4 regions of the Streptomyces sp. Y20 genome follow, and region 1 is predicted to be linked to each of the others. Evidence: riboswitches for the same ligand, from Rfam matches in the RefSeq annotation. Region 1 holds a riboswitch; each other region holds the start of a gene.
What was found. Region 1 has a riboswitch for cyclic di-AMP ahead of ACGFT1_RS05685 (M23 family metallopeptidase). Riboswitches for the same ligand answer to the same signal wherever they lie in the genome.
Positions count from the first base shown of each region.

Region 1 (2,192 bases):
CCGGACGGCACGGGCGCGGCGATGCTCGCCATCAGCGGCTCGGTGGACACGCCGAACACCGGCCCGGCGCTGGACGATCTGTGGAAGGTGCTGCGCACGCTCGCGGCGGAAGGTCTGACCGACGCGGAGCGGGACGTCGCCGTGCAGAACCTCGTCGGCGTGGCGCCGCTGAAGTACGAGACCGCAGCGGCCGTCGCGAGCACGCTGGCCGACCAGGTCGAGCAGCACCTGCCCGACGACTTCCAGGCGACGCTGTATCAGCGGCTGGCCGCCACGGGCACGGTGGAGGCCACCGCTGCCGTGGTGAACGCCTTCCCGGTGGACCGCCTGGTGACGGTCCTCGTCGGTGACGCGTCCCAGATCAAGGAGCCGGTCGAGGCGCTCGGCATCGGCGAAGTCACCGTCGTCGCCGCGGAGTAGACGCGCCGGCGGACGCGAAGGCGTACGCGCGCGCGAGGGGCCCTGCCGACCTACGGGTCGTCAGGGCCCCTGCGGTTCCACTCGTTCACTCAGATGCCCGTTTTGGGGCGGAGGTTGCCTGTCTGCCCTGTGGGATGCGCTACAAAAACCCGGATCTGTTTGAGGAGGGGAGCGGACCGCCGTAGCGTCATCCCGGCTGTTCGTCAGGCAGTGCGCCGCAGCCGCGGCACCGGACAGTCATCGCCGAGTCCCCGTACGGCGCGAGCCAGGGGAGCCGGGGACCCATCGTCCCTGGGGTGAATCGGGCGCCCGCGCGCGAGCGAGGGGGCCCGTAGGAGACCTTCCTGCTCCGAACCCGTCAGCTAACCCGGTAGGCGAGAGGGAAGGAAAGGACCAGCCACTTCATGGCGTTCATGTGCGCCACCGGGAAGCACCGCAAGCCCGGCCGGGTCAAGCGCACCACCGCTCAGGCGGCGGGTGTCGCGGCCCTCACCACCACCGGCGTCATCGGCACCCTCGCCGCGTCCCCCGCGCTCGCCGCCGACGGCTCCGTGGAGCAGACCGGCCTCACCCCGGTCCTCACCGTGAACGACGACGTCGCCGAGCAGATCGACGCGCAGGCCGCCGCCCAGCAGCAGGCCGCCGAGCAGAAGGCGGCCGAGGCGGCCGCGGAGAAGGCGGCCGCCAAGAGGGCCCAGGAGGTCCGCGAGGCGCGGGTCCGCGCCGCCCGCGAGGCCGAGCGCAAGCGGCTGAACGCCTTCGTCATCCCGATCGCGCACTCGTACGTCTCCACGGCCTACCAGGCCAGCAGCTCCCTGTGGTCCTCCGGTTCGCACACCGGCATCGACTTCCACGCGGCCAGCGGCACCTCCGTCCACGCGGTGGGTTCCGGCACGGTCGTCTCCACGGGCTGGGGCGGCGCGTACGGCAACCAGATCGTGCTCCGGATGGCCGACGGCATGTACACCCAGTACGGCCACCTGTCGTCCATCGGTGTCACGGTGGGCCAGAAGGTCGTCCCGGGGCAGCAGATCGGCGTGTCGGGCGCGACCGGCAACGTCACGGGCCCCCACCTGCACTTCGAGGCCCGTACGACGCCCGACTACGGCTCGGACGTCGACCCCGTCGCCTACCTCCGCAAGCACGGCGTGAACGTCTGACCGGACGGACACCCGCACTTCCCTGCCAAGCCCCGGCCCACCGAGCCGGGGCTTTCGCCTTTTTCCGTCGTTTCCTTCCGGTGCCCGCCGGACCCGCTGACCAAAATATATCCATGGATGACGCCCGGCCGTCGGAAATTCGCGTCCATTGGAATAGAGTCACGGGAACACACGTCCATCGTCGGCGTTTTCACGGGTATTGAGGCGGAGGTCGGTCATGCGTATTCCGGCGCACTCGGTGTGCACCGCTGTCCGGGACGACATCGTCGCCGGTGTCCACGAACGCGGCAGCCGCCTCACCGAGGAAGTGCTGGCCCGCCGCTACGGCGTCTCGCGCGTCCCCGTCCGCGAGGCCCTGCGCACCCTGGAGGCGGAGGGCTTCGTGGTGACACGCCGGCACGCGGGCGCGTGCGTGGCCGAACCGACCGAGCAGGAGGCCGCCGACCTGCTGGAGATGCGGCTGCTGCTGGAGCCGCTGGGGGCCGCCCGGGCCGCGCAGCGGCGCACCGAGGCCCATCTGAAGGTGTTGCGCGGACTGGTCCGGCTGGGCCAGGAGCGGGCCAGAAGGGGTGGCGGGGAGGACCTGCGCGCGCTGGGCGGCTGGTTCCACGA
Region 1 is NZ_JBIDDP010000002.1:120,405-122,596, forward strand. It holds gene ACGFT1_RS05680 (M16 family metallopeptidase) at 1-420, shown strand, start outside; cyclic di-AMP (ydaO/yuaA leader) riboswitch at 652-812, shown strand; gene ACGFT1_RS05685 (M23 family metallopeptidase) at 825-1,580, shown strand; gene ACGFT1_RS05690 (GntR family transcriptional regulator) at 1,798-2,192, shown strand, end outside.

Region 2 (2,192 bases), on a different contig from region 1:
GCGCCCAGTTTCCGACGGCGCACTGCCGGACCGTTCTGCATGGGCTCCTCCTTACTCCTTCCGGGCCGCCCACATACGGTTTCGCAGCGCAGAGTTCACCGCTTCGAGCGACAGATATATGCATATCCCGGTGGATCGCTCCCCCTGACCGACCCGTTGATGGCAGTCTGGCGAACAAGCACCAGTTCCGGGACCGTACTCGAAGCATTCGCTGTATGTCGGACCGCGGTCCCGCGGGAAAGGGACGACGTCGCCATGGCAGACCATCTGGAAGCATCCGTCACTCTGCCGAGCGATCCCGCCTCGGTCTCCGCCGCCCGCTCCTACGTCGTGGGCACCCTCGCGGAGTGGGGCCTGCCGCCGGACACCGAAACGGCCGACACCGTGCGGCTGATCGTCTCGGAGCTGGCCACCAACGCCGTGCAGCACACCTTCGGCCAGTCACCCACCTTCACGGTCGACATCGCACTGGACCGTGACGAACACCTGCGCATCGGCGTGACGGACAGTCATCCCCGCTTCCCGAAGAGACTGCCCGCCGCCGTGCAGCAGGACAACGGCCGCGGCATGGTCATCATCCGCTGGCTCACCGCGGAGCACGGCGGCAGGCTCCGCGTCCGTCCCACCCGTGAGGGTGGCAAAACGGTGTGTATCGAACTCCCCTGGACGCTCCCGGCCGCCGCGTTACCGGCAGGCGTGCCGCAGGAGCCCTGAGCGGCACGCCCGCCCGGCCGGTTGCGCCGGAGGACGTGCCGGCCCCGGGCCGCCCGTGCCGGCGGGCGGGCACCGGGGCGGCGCTATGGCGCTCGAAGCGGGCCCGGTGCCCGGAGCCGGCCGTTCAGCGGGCCGGGGCCGGGCGCTCCCGTTCCGCGGCCGGTCAGCTGACCCGGCCGTACCAGACGCTCCTGGTCCAGATCTTCTGGAGCCTCACCACGTCACCGGTCCTCGGGGCGTGCCAGATCTTCCCGTGGCCCGCGTAGATACCCACGTGGTAGACGCTGGAACCCGAGTGGAAGAACACCAGGTCACCGGCCCTGCGGCTGCGGGCGGAGATGTGGTGGGTCTTGTTGTACTGCTGCGCGGCGGTGCGCGGCAGCTTCTTGCCCACCTTCTTGAAGGAGTAGAAGGTCAGCCCCGAGCAGTCGAACCTGCGCGGACCTGTGGCACCCCACTGGTACGGCGCACCCTTCTTGGAGGCCGCGACGTTGAGTGCCTTCGTCGCCATCGTCGCGGCGGACGCGCCGGTGGCGAGGCCGGGCACGGCGATCGAGCCGCCGACGGCGGCGAGGGTGAGGGCAGAGGCCGTGCCGGCCCTGGCCATCAGTGACGGGACACGATTGAGCGCAGTCATGCGCAACCCTTCGTCAGCCGCCTGTGAAGGATGACCTGTCGGATTCGGGCTGGCGAAGTTGCCCGGCCGTGTCGCCACGGCTTCACCCCAAGGGAGGCTCGGAACCCCGCCCGTCCGCGTCCAGCGGACGAACATGTGTTCCGGCGACCCGTCTTGCCTGGGTCCTCCACTCCTGCCGATCCACTCCTGTCGACCGGTCATCCAGGCGGCGGCAGGACTCGGCGTCCGCCCGGATCGCCCCGCCGCGGTGGCGGGGTCTTGTCGTCAGTCAGGGATCTTGACCTACAACTGTCGTAAAATCCCAACGGAATCGGGGCTTTGTGGTGTTACTCACCACTCGCCCGTTCGGGTGGACATGGCTGTGTTCGAGACATCGTCAGGACCCGTGCGTAGCCCCGGACCTGGGGCTAAACACTCGCGGACGCATACCCGACCCATATGCCGCACAAGTCGGGAAGCCTGAAAATCATTCCGGATATCCATCGGACGGGCGTACCTCGTTCGGGCCGTTTCGAGTCCGGTGCGAACGGCAGGCGTCGATACGGGGCCCGCAGCCGGCCGGCCGGGTGTCCGCCTCAGTCGACGGTGTCGGGCGGAAGCGCGACCCGAGCGGTACGGCGCTCGCCGTCCAAGACGCGCAACGCCCGTGCCAGCGTGCCCCCGTGCAGCTCCGTCTCGCCCCGCCGGTGCATCACCTCGAGCGCGTCCCGCAGCTCTGCCGCCTTGCGTACCAGGGCCTGCGCCGCGCGCAGCCCGCGGTACGTGTCCCCGTCCCGGGCCGGATTGACGCGACCCAGCAGGTCGGCCGCCTCCAGATAGCGGTCGATCAGGTCGCCCTCGG
Region 2 is NZ_JBIDDP010000017.1:117,545-119,736, forward strand. It holds gene ACGFT1_RS32050 (helix-turn-helix domain-containing protein) at 1-41, opposite strand, end outside; gene ACGFT1_RS32055 (ATP-binding protein) at 256-714, shown strand; gene ACGFT1_RS32060 (C40 family peptidase) at 878-1,351, opposite strand; cyclic di-AMP (ydaO/yuaA leader) riboswitch at 1,354-1,487, opposite strand; gene ACGFT1_RS32065 (hypothetical protein) at 1,927-2,192, opposite strand, start outside.
Region 2: it holds a riboswitch for cyclic di-AMP, as region 1 does, so the genes downstream of both, ACGFT1_RS32060 (C40 family peptidase) here and ACGFT1_RS05685 (M23 family metallopeptidase) in region 1, are expected to answer to the same signal.

Region 3 (2,192 bases), on a different contig from region 1:
CGCCATTCCGCTCCTCGGGGCCGCGAGCGCCCACGCGGCCGACGGCACCACGTGGGACAAGGTGGCCGAATGCGAGAGCGGCGGCTCCTGGAGCGCGGACACCGGCAACGGGTATTTCGGCGGCCTCCAGATCTCGCAGGACGACTGGGCCAAGTACGGCGGCAGCCAGTACGCGGCCAGCGCCGACCAGGCCAGCCGCTCCCAGCAGATCGCCGTCGCCGAGAAGATCCTCGCCGCCAAGGGCACCACTCCGTGGGCCACCTGCGCCCTGCTGTCCGGGCTGACCTCGAACTCGGGCTCCGTGGACGTCGACACCGGCGTCGGCGGTTCCGGTGACACCGGCGGCACCGGTGACGCCGGGGGTTCGACCGGCACCTCGGACTCCACCGGCTCGCCGGGATCGACCGGTACATCCGGCAGTTCCGGTACTTCCGATACCTCCGGCACGTCCGGCTCGCCTGATTCGCCGTCCTCCACCGGTGCCGGCTCGGACGCCGGTTCCGGCACCGGCGCCGGGTCCTCCTCGGGCCCGGCCACCACGCCGGCCGCGAAGCCGGGCAAGGACGCCGGCAAGGCCGCCGGGACGAGGACTCCCAAGTCCGACAAGTCCACTCCGTCGGACGCCGGGACCCCGCAGGGTGGCGGCAGCCCGGCCACGGCGACCCCCGATGCCGGTAAATCGGACAATCCCCAGCAGGCCGCCGGTTCTTGGAGCCTGGTCGACACCGGCAGCCTGGACGCCGGCGGGCGCCACCGCGGCGCGAGTGCGGATGAAACCGTGACAAACGGTCAAAGCCCCGCACTGGCCGGCCGGCACGCCTCCCGGGAGCCGGACTCCTACATCGTCCACGAGGGCGACACCCTGGCCTCCATCGCCGACTCCCTTGACGTCGACGGCGGATGGCGCGCGCTCTACGCCGGCAACAAGAAGGCCATCGGCACCGACCCGAACCACATCAGTGCCGGTCAGACCCTAGAAGTCGGGGATGAAACGGACGCGGAATAGCGAGAGTTGACGCCTCATTTAGCGCTTGATGTCCGTTTTGGCGAAAGTGTGGGATGAGTCTCAGAAGCCCTGATCGTCTTTGAAATTCCGGCGATCACGTGTCTACGGTCGAGATCGCTCGTCACCACGAGCCCCGGCAGTCGCAACGCCGAATCCTGCCAGCGGTTGCCCGGGAACAGTCGTCGCGTCAAGCGCCGCAGGCAGGAGCGGGGGACCCAAGGTAAGTGCCGGGACCAGCAGTCGAAGAGGCTGGCACCGGCTGGGGGTGAAGCCGTACCTCGCGTGACAGCGAGAGGTACGGCCGGGCAACTCAACCGGCCCGAACCCGACAGCTCACCTCGCAGGCGTCGGTGAGGGGATAGATTCATGCTGTTTTCCGCCAAGGGCAAGCACCGTCGTCCGTCCAAGGCCGTTCGTGCCATCACGCTCGCCGGTGTCACCGGCGCCGCCGTCGCCGCCCCGCTGATGGCGACCGGCACCGCCTCCGCCGCCACCACCTCCGAGTGGGACGCCGTCGCCCAGTGCGAGTCCGGCGGCAACTGGGCCATCAACACCGGCAACGGCTACTACGGCGGCCTTCAGTTCTCCGCCTCCACCTGGGCCGCGTACGGCGGCACGCAGTACGCCGCCACCGCCGACCAGGCCGGCAAGGCGCAGCAGATCGCCGTCGCCGAGAAGGTCCTGGCCGCGCAGGGCAAGGGCGCCTGGCCGGTCTGCGGCACGGGCCTGTCGGGCGCGTCCTCCAGTGGCTCCGCCCCGAGCACCACCTCGGACTCGGCCGGCACCACCACCCGCTCCACCGACCAGCAGACCGCGTCCCGCTCCGCCGAGCGCCCGGCCGCGTCCGCGAGCCAGACCCCGAGCCAGGCCCCGAGCCAGGCCCCGAGCCAGAGCCAGAACAAGAGCAAGACCGTCACCACCCCGACCGGCAAGACGGTCAAGAAGGGCGACGGCGAGTACAAGGTCGTCACCGGCGACACCCTCAGCTCCATCGCCACCGCGCAGCACGTGCGGGGCGGCTGGGCGAAGCTGTTCGAGCTGAACAAGGACATCGTCCAGGACGCCAACCTCATCTACCCGGGCCAGCAGCTGCACCTGAAGTGACCCCCCGGCTCCGTGCGGAGCCACAGCCCCCTCACGCCCGGCCCGCATACCTGGGCCCGTGAGGGGCCCCCGTCCCCGCGGG
Region 3 is NZ_JBIDDP010000008.1:82,838-85,029, reverse strand. It holds gene ACGFT1_RS21320 (transglycosylase family protein) at 1-1,006, shown strand, start outside; cyclic di-AMP (ydaO/yuaA leader) riboswitch at 1,189-1,368, shown strand; gene ACGFT1_RS21315 (transglycosylase family protein) at 1,373-2,110, shown strand.
Region 3: it holds a riboswitch for cyclic di-AMP, as region 1 does, so the genes downstream of both, ACGFT1_RS21315 (transglycosylase family protein) here and ACGFT1_RS05685 (M23 family metallopeptidase) in region 1, are expected to answer to the same signal.

Region 4 (2,192 bases), on a different contig from region 1:
CGGCGTGGACGGGCTCACGCTCATCGAGCCCGGCTACCGGATGCCCCGTCCGGCGCTGCCCGCGCTGCGGGTCGGCCGGCGGGACGACCTGTGGCGCGCGCCCATCAGCAAGGTGCTGCTGCGTCATGCCGAGCTGTCGGACGACGAGCTGGCGGCCGTGGCGCGCGCGGTGGGGGGCTCCCTGGCGACCGTCACGATGTCGGGGCCGGGGACCGTGGAGCTCCAGCCGAGCGGGGTGACCAAGGCGACGGGGCTCGCGCTGGCCGCGGAGCGGCTGGGGATCGGCGCCGGACGGGCCGTGGCCTTCGGCGACATGCCCAACGACATCCCGATGTTCGACTGGGCGGCCCACGGCGTCGCGATGGCCGGCGCCCACCCCGAACTCAGGGCGGTCGCGGACGAGGTCACCTTGTCCAACGAGGACGACGGCGTCGCCGTCGTCCTCGAGAGACTGTTCCCGGCCGACTGACCGGGATGTCAGCAGTGCCCGCCGCCGGTGCCGGTCAGTACGCGCCGAACACGTTGTCGATCGAGCCGTAGCGCGCGGCCGCGTAGTTGCAGGCGGCGGTGATGTTCGCGACCGGGTCGTAGATGTCGAACGACGTCCCGGCCACGTGGTAGGCCTTGAAGGTGGGGTCGATGACCTGGAGCAGGCCCTTGGACGGGATGCCCGCGGCCGCGTTGGAGTCCCACAGGTTGATGGCGGCCGGGTTGCCCGACGACTCGCGGATGATGTTGCGGTAGATGCCGTTGTAGGTGCCCGGGATGCCCTTCTGGGCCATGATCGCGAGCGACTCGCGGATCCAGCCGTCGAGGGTGTTCGGGTAGCCGGCGGGGGTGGTGGCCGCCGCGGCGGTGGTCGGGGCCGCGGCGGCGCTGGTGGCGCCGATGAGCGGCAGGGCGAGGACGGCGGCGCCGGTGCCCACGGCTGCGAGGGCGCGGACGAGGCGGCTGTTGCGGGAACGGCGGTGCTGAACGGCGGCAGACATGCGGAAGTTCCTCTCCTACGCCTGCGAGGTGAGCTGTCGGGTTCGGGCGGGGAGGCGCCCGGCCGTGCCCTGGAGGAGGCACGGCTTCACCCCTAGCCGTTCCGGCGCGGCGTGTGCCGTTCCGGCCCGGCGGCTTACCTGGGTCCCCCGCTCCTGCCGTACGAATGGGTTCGTCGATGGGTGATGCGGGCGGCGGCAGGATTAGGCGTCCGCCCGACGGCCGGGAACGTATGCGAGAGCACATGTCGGGAACAAGTGCCGGATTCACACAACGCACTATTTGACCTTGATCGACGCCGTATGGGGTGCTTGATCCTTTGCGGCTGCCAACCCTCAACTCACCCACGGGGCAAGGATTCGGGAGGCCGCGGGGGCGGAGGCCGGCCGGAACGCCGCGTGACCCAATTCACGAAATGGCAAATCAGTTCAAAACAGACAAGGGGGAGCCGGCGCATTCCCGCCCCGGTGCTCGGCACGGGGGTGGAGAGTCACGGAAGGGGATATGAATTGTCGTTAAGTCGATAAATGTCCGTTCTTACCACCTGATCACACTCATGGCCGTTCTGATCCGATACCGCCCGGGCTGGACCGCTGGCCGCTATCGGTGATCGAAAGAGGACCGGATACGCTGAGTTGAGTGAGGGCAGCGACCTATCGACAAACCGTGTGATCGCCAGCAGACAGCAGCAGACAGGAGACCCCTCGTGACCGTCGTCGGGCCGTTCGGGCTGAGCGTGCGGGACCAGGCTCTGGAAGCCGATGTCCAGGCCGGATTGACGGCTGTCGAGGAAGGCTTGCTCGAGGCCACCAAGAGCGAGGTCCCGTTCATCACGGAGGCCGCGCAGCACCTCGTACGGGCCGGTGGGAAGCGGTTCAGGCCGCTGCTCGTGATGCTCGCGGCGCAGTTCGGCGACCCCTACGCGCCGGGTGTCGTCCCGTCCGCCGTGGTCGTCGAGCTGACCCATCTGGCCACGCTGTACCACGACGACGTCATGGACGAGGCGGCCGTGCGGCGCGGCGTGGCCAGTGCCAACACGCGCTGGGGCAACTCCGTCGCGGTCCTCACCGGCGACTTCCTCTTCGCCCGCGCCTCCCAGATCCTCGCCGACCTCGGCCCCGAGGCGGTCCGGGTGCAGGCCCTCGCGTTCGAACGGCTCGTCACCGGCCAGATCCTGGAGACCGCGGGCCCCTCGGACGGCCGCG
Region 4 is NZ_JBIDDP010000004.1:481,909-484,100, reverse strand. It holds gene ACGFT1_RS13640 (HAD family hydrolase) at 1-469, shown strand, start outside; gene ACGFT1_RS13635 (transglycosylase SLT domain-containing protein) at 504-989, opposite strand; cyclic di-AMP (ydaO/yuaA leader) riboswitch at 993-1,175, opposite strand; gene ACGFT1_RS13630 (polyprenyl synthetase family protein) at 1,694-2,192, shown strand, end outside.
Region 4: it holds a riboswitch for cyclic di-AMP, as region 1 does, so the genes downstream of both, ACGFT1_RS13635 (transglycosylase SLT domain-containing protein) here and ACGFT1_RS05685 (M23 family metallopeptidase) in region 1, are expected to answer to the same signal.